Regions from separate parts of the Caproiciproducens galactitolivorans genome, predicted to be linked through region 2. Evidence: riboswitches for the same ligand, from Rfam matches in the RefSeq annotation. Region 2 holds a riboswitch; the other holds the start of a gene.
What was found. A riboswitch is a leader RNA that binds a small molecule or an ion and turns the genes downstream of it on or off. The one in region 2 is predicted to bind FMN.

Region 1: linked by a shared signal. The riboswitch ahead of P9B68_RS00170 (ECF transporter S component) and the one ahead of ribD (bifunctional diaminohydroxyphosphoribosylaminopyrimidine deaminase/5-amino-6-(5-phosphoribosylamino)uracil reductase RibD) in region 2 are both predicted to bind FMN.

Annotation. Positions count from the first base shown of each region.
Region 1 is NZ_JAJUFJ010000001.1:42,243-45,632, forward strand. It holds gene P9B68_RS00165 (CapA family protein) at 1-1,227, shown strand, start outside; FMN riboswitch at 1,268-1,397, shown strand; gene P9B68_RS00170 (ECF transporter S component) at 1,473-2,042, shown strand; SAM riboswitch class I at 2,121-2,217, shown strand; gene metK (methionine adenosyltransferase) at 2,295-3,390, shown strand, end outside.
Region 2 is NZ_JAJUFJ010000004.1:47,725-51,114, forward strand. It holds gene P9B68_RS04630 (riboflavin synthase) at 1-170, opposite strand, end outside; gene ribD (bifunctional diaminohydroxyphosphoribosylaminopyrimidine deaminase/5-amino-6-(5-phosphoribosylamino)uracil reductase RibD) at 155-1,276, opposite strand; FMN riboswitch at 1,378-1,491, opposite strand; gene pfkA (6-phosphofructokinase) at 1,606-2,574, opposite strand; gene P9B68_RS04645 (DNA polymerase III subunit alpha) at 2,677-3,390, opposite strand, start outside.

The sequences.
Region 1 (3,390 bases), on a different contig from region 2:
AAAAAAAACAATCCGTCCCATCAGCTGATTAAAGTGACAATCGGTGTTTTCGTTGTTGCCGTATGTATGACGGGATTTCTCTTTTTCCTTGAGACTACGAGGCAGAATAATGCAAAAGCAGTTTCCCTGTCGTCTTCAGCATTGTCGTCCGTTTCGTCGGTCGCCCCGTCCCTGCCGGAGAAAAAACCGGTTTCAATCACCATTCTGGGGGCGGGCGACAATTTAATTCATGATGTGATCTATAAGCAGGCGAATGCCCGCGCAGGCGGAAAGGGCTATAATTTTCAACCGGTTTACGCACGCATCGCAGGCGATATCAAAAAAGCGGATATTGCGGTAATTAATCAGGAAACGCCGCTAGCAGGCAAAATAGCCCCGCTGTCGGGTTATCCTTTGTTTAATTCACCTGCCCAGATGGGTGACGAGCTGGTAAGTTTAGGGTTTGATGTAATCAATCACGCGAATAATCACGTGCTGGACAAAGGGGAAAAAGGGGTCGCGGCAACTCTTGATTATTGGGCAACCCAGCCATCCGTAAAAGTGGTCGGAGCTTATCGCAGCGATGAAGACCTGGAAAATATCCGTATCGTGGAAGCAAAAGGAATTAAAACTGCCCATATTGGGATAACCGAAATGACAAACGGCCTTTATTTGCCGAAAAATTCAAAATACAGGCTCATTTATGCAAATAATACTGCCTTGATCGAGCGCCTCATTAAAAAGGCGAAATCAATGGCGGATGTTGTGGTTATTTCCGTTCATTGGGGTACGGAAAATACGTATACCCTGACGGATAAGCAAAAAACACTCGCTCAGAACATGGTGGACTGGGGTGCGGATATCATTTTCGGCAATCATCCCCATGTGATTCAAAAGCTGACTGTTTTAACAAGGAAGGACGGAACAAAATGTCCGGTTGTGTTTGCTTTGGGCAATTTGGTTTCGGCACAGCAAAAGGGCGATAACATGATCAGCGGCCTTTTAACGGTGACCATGACAAAGGATTTTACGACAAACAAAACGACTTTTACCGGTATGAAGTTTAAGCCGATTGTTACGCAGTATGGCAAACGCTGTGCCAATATTACGATTTATCCTCTTAATCAGTATACGGATGCCCTTGCTTCCGCCCATGGGGTGAGGAAATATACGCCAGCTTTTAGTCTGCGCTATATTCAATCCGTTCTCGATAGAAATATCCCAAAAGAGTATTTACAAAAGGATTGACAAAAAACTAACGGAATGCTATAATAATAGCAAATAAAATAGCTGTCTTCGGGGCGGGGTGAAATTCCCCACCGGCGGTAAAGCGGCGAAAGCCGACAAGCCCGCGAGCGAAAGCTGATTTTGGTTCGATTCCAAAGCCGACGGTATAGTCCGGATGAAAGAAGAGCGCGCATATTTGCGTATTTAGTCCCGTAGCTTTGCTGCGGGATTTTTTTTCGTTGGCAGCATGTAAAGGAGAGAGGTTTATGAAGACAAGCAAAAGAAACAGTATTCTTTTCATGGCTCAACTGGGTATGCTGGCGGCCGTTTCCATTGTTTTAGTCGCGTTTGTTCGCATACCGCTTATTCCAGCGGCTCCTTTCCTGGAGTATGACATGGCGGATGCGCCCATTTTAATTGCGGCCATGCTTTTCGGAACGGTTCCTTCCATCGTAGTTCTGTTTGTCGTGTCGGTCATACAGGCATTCTTGTTTGGCGGAAATGGATGGGTCGGTCTTTTGATGCATTTTGTTGCTTCTGGCGCCTTGGTGGTTTTGGTCGGGCAATTCTATCACCACAGCAATAAATTTACCCATGCGGTCATCGGTATGGTATTGGGTACGTTCGCAATGACGGCTATCATGGTTCCGATGAACTATATTTTTACGGTACACTTTTTCGGGACGCCGAAAGCGGTAGTTGACGCGATTATGCTCCCGGGTATTATCCCCTTCAATTTAATAAAAGCGGGCTTAAACAGCATTATTGCGGGGGTTATTTTTAAAGCACTAACTCCGTTTATCAGTAAAAATAAAAATATGTTTAATGCCGCTTAACCCATCGTTTTCTTTCAAATCCGCTCTTTACAATTATTCATGTATATGTTATAATCCTGTTGTAAAACTAAATATGCCCCCTTATCAAGAGTGACGGAGGGAACAGGCCCTATGATGTCCGGCAACCTACAATGTGTAAGGTGCCAAATCCTGCGGTAAAGCCGAAAGATGAGGTAATAATATACACCGTTCGGACTTTGCGAACGGTGTTTTCTTTTTACCGGCTAGTGTTAATATAGGAGGAATATGATTATGTCAAGACATTTTTTTACTTCCGAATCGGTTACGGAAGGACATCCGGATAAGTTGTGCGATCAGATTGCCGACGCTGTGCTGGATGAGATTCTTGCTCAGGACCCACAGGCTCATGTAGCCTGCGAAGTTACCGCCACAACCGGTGTGATTCATGTGATGGGGGAGATTTCCACGGAATGCTATGTGGATATCCCTTCGATCGCGCGTCAGGTTGTAAAGGATATCGGTTATGATAATCCGGATTACGGATTTGACGGGAATACGTGCGGCGTTATTACATCCATCGACGTTCAGTCGCCCGATATTGCGATGGGTGTAAATCAGTCTTTGGAAGCAAAGCAGGGCGCGACCGATGAAAACGACTTAATTGGCGCGGGCGACCAGGGAATGATGTTCGGATATGCCTGCGATGAAACGCCGGAATTGATGCCGCTAGCCATATCGCTTGCGCACAAGCTTTCTAAGTGTCTGAGTGAAGTACGTAAAGAAAAAATCCTTTCGTATTTAAGACCCGACGGCAAGACGCAGGTGACGGTTGAATATGAAGGGGACGAGCCTGTGCGTGTGGATACCGTTGTTGTATCTACCCAGCATGACCCGGACGTTTCGCTTGAGCAAATCCGAAGGGATATTATTGAAAAAGTCATCAAGCCGATTATTCCCGATAAATGGCTTGACAGTAAAACGAAATTCTTCGTCAACCCCACCGGGCGTTTTGTAATCGGCGGGCCGGTAGGCGACAGCGGGCTGACCGGAAGGAAAATTATCGTTGATACCTACGGCGGCTATGGAAGACACGGCGGCGGTGCTTTTTCCGGGAAGGATCCGACGAAGGTCGACCGTTCAGCGGCTTATGCTGCACGCTATGCCGCGAAAAACGTGGTTGCGGCCGGCTTAGCCAGGAAATGCGAAATTCAGCTTGCCTATGCGATCGGAGTAGCCAGACCGGTCTCCATTATGGTCGATACCTTCGGAACATCAAAGTACGGCGACGATGAGCTCGCGGCTGCCGTTTCCAAGGTGTTTGACCTTCGCCCGACTGCGATTATCCGTGACCTGGATCTTCGGCGCCCGATTTACCGCTCTGTCTCCA
Region 2 (3,390 bases):
CGATGCGCATCGAAGGATATTACCGTAAGGCATACGCCGTTGACCGCGATGCTGTCCCCTATGCGCAAGCCATGCAGCACTTTCTCTGCCCGAATGGTAATCTGCGCGGACTGAGCCGACTTGTTCAGCGCCTCAACAGTTCCCATTTCTTCAATCAATCCTGTGAACATGGCGCTTCCTCCCCGGTTCCAAGGTAACCTTCGATCATAATGCCGCGGCCAAAAAATTGCGTGCACAGATTTCGCAGGCGATATGCATCTTTTAAGGAAGCAACCCCTCTACCGCCAACCGCTGTTTTCGCGGTATCCCCGCCGATTAGAATTGGTCCGATAAAAAAATTCACTTTGTCGACAATTCCCTGGCGAAGCGCGGATTCGTTCAACGTGCTTCCGCCCTCCAGCAGAACACTATCCAGGCCTTCCTCTCCCAGCTTTTTCATCAGAAAAGCCAAATCCACCCCGTTTCCCGTTTGGGGCATGCAGATAACCTTTGCGCCCATTCGCTCCAGCTCCCTTATTTTCTTATCCTGTGCTTTTTCCGTTACGGCGACAATTGCAGGCGCGTCCGAATCCACATTCAACACCTTTGCGGAGAGCGGGATTCTTGCGCTGCTGTCCACAATGACTCTTACCGCATCTTTTCCCTTTTTATCGGGAAGGCGTGTGGTAAGCTGCGGGTCGTCGGATAGAACGGTTCCGATTCCCGTCATTACGCAGGCCACCCGGTGCCGAAGCAAATGCACCTGTCTGCGTGCGCATTCCCCTGTAATCCATTGGGAATCGCCAGTTCGGGTTGCAATCTTTCCATCCAGCGACATCGCTGCTTTCAGAATGCAGAAAGGCTTTCCGGTTGTTATGTATTTAAAAAAGATTTCATTCAACTTCCGGCTCTCTTTTTCCAGCACGCCCGTAATAACCTCCACCCCATTTTCCCGAAGCATGGCAATCCCCCTGCCGGATACCAGCGGATTCGGATCCTCCGCCGCGACGATTACCCGCTTAATGCCTTTTTCCAGAATCGTCTGCGCACAGGGAGGCGTTTTCCCGTAATGGGAGCAGGGCTCCAAAGTAACATACAGATCCGCTCCGCTTACCTCTTCCGTGGCGTGCAGGATAGCATTTATTTCCGCGTGGTTTGCCCCGTAAGCTTCATGGTATCCCTCGCCGATGATCCGGTCGTCCCGAACAAGGACCGCACCGACAAGCGGATTCGGGTTTGTGTAGCCTGCGCCCCGCTTTGCAAGGCGCAGCGCCCTGTGCATATATTTGATATCCATTCTTTCCTCCTTTCTCGGCATAAAGAAAGCCCTGAGAATAAATTCTCAGGGCGAATCATGCAAGAAAAACAGCCTGGCAAACTGCCAATGCTTTTCGCGCTTTCAATCTTCTTCCATCCAGACTGTACTGTCGGCCTCGGAGTTTCACCGAATCTGCCTTACGGCTCGCGGGCTTTACCGCCGGTAGGGAATTTCACCCTGCCCTGAAGATTTATTCTTTTTATTTTATTTGTTAACAAAATAACACAATTGAAGGAAAATGTCAATAGTTAATGAAAACTCAAAATAAAAAAGGAGCCCCAGAAAAGGGACCCCTTTATTATATAGAATTATATGGAAACCCGATGAGCGATATCATAAAGCTGCTTGTCAAATGTGCGGGTCATATTCAGAGCCTCGTTAAGATCAACGTCCGTAATCTTACCATCGTGCATAACGACAACGCGGTTGCCCTTTCCGCGGTAAAGCAGATCTGCCGCATAGTATCCCATTACCGTGCCGACAACACGATCCCTCAGCGTCGGCGAACCACCGCGCTGCACATGTCCAAGGACGGTCGCCCTGGTCTCGATACCGGTTTTGGCTTCTATATCTTTTGCTAGCTTGTCTACACCGCCTACGCCCTCGGCAACGACAATAATGAAATGCTTTTTGCCGGTTTTCTGCGTAAACATCATACGGTCGATGATATCCCTTTGGAAGTCAAAGGGAACTTCCGGTACCAAAATGCTCGTGGCGCCTACGGCAATTCCGGTCTGCAAGGCCAGGTCACCGCAGCGTCTGCCCATAACCTCCACAACACTACAGCGGTCGTGGGATTCGGTTGTATCACGCAGACGGTCAACCATTTCCACAGCCGTGTTCATAGCGGTGTCGAAGCCGATTGTATATTCTGTTGAGGCAATATCGTTATCAATGGTTCCCGGAACGCACACGCAGGGAATCCCCGCTTTGGTTAAGTCCCTTGCCCCGCGGAAAGAACCGTCCCCGCCGATGACGACAACCCCCTCAATGCCCATGTCGCGGCAATTATCCGCAGCTTCCTTTACGCCCTCCGGCGTATTAAACTCCGGGCTGCGTGCGGTAAACAGCGCTGTGCCGCCGTCATTGATAATATCAGAAACACTACGCAGATTCATTTCAAACACATCACGATTCAAAAGGCCGTTGTATCCTCTGCGGACTCCCATTACCCGCATACCGGATGAAATCCCCGTCCTCGTAACGGCGCGTACGGCTGCGTTCATTCCGGGTGCGTCGCCGCCACTCGTCAAAACAGCAATCGTTTTCGTATTCATACTTGTACCCCCTAATTTTGCTTTACTCTCACCATAGATTATAGTCTATTCTGTCGTACGGAATCAACCGCAAAATATGGATAAAAGTATCACCTATATGGATTATTGTTGCATTTGTTCAATATAAGCCACATTCTTGTCTCCCAAAAGTTTTTTTAATTCTCGAATCAATATATCATTCACGCTTACAAACATTGACAAGGGGGCGCGCATAAGCTTTTTGGAATCAACAAAATAGATATAAAGCGGCGTGCTACCGTCAAAAATTGCCAAATATTTCTTTGCCCGGTTATACTGTTCGGAATTTTCGCCGGGCACCTTAATATACAGCCCTGGGCGCGCGGATTTTCCGGACCGGGCGGCTTTCTTTTTCCCGGCGGGCGGCGGGGCGGGACCAACCGATTCGCAAATCAATTTTGCATCCTCGTCCTCGCGCATACTGATCCTGCCAAAAATCTTTACAATTTTCCCCTCGGCGATCCATTCCGCGAACTGCGAAAGGACTTTCGGGAAAACGAACACTTCCATCGACCCGTACATATCCTCTATTGTGACAAAGGCCATGGTACTGTTGTTTTTTGTAACCTTCATTTTCACACCGACAATAATCCCCAGAAGCGTAACGGTGTCACCGTCGTGAAAACGGCCGCCCTGCTCCCTTGCATCATCCAGAATTTCTCCGATCCGGACCGCATGAATTGTATCATAGGTATAAATATATTCTGCCATTGGATGGCCGGAAAGATACATACCGGCGGATTCTTTTTCCATAGCCAACTTGTCCGAAAGGCTATAATCTGGCATCGGCGCAATGGC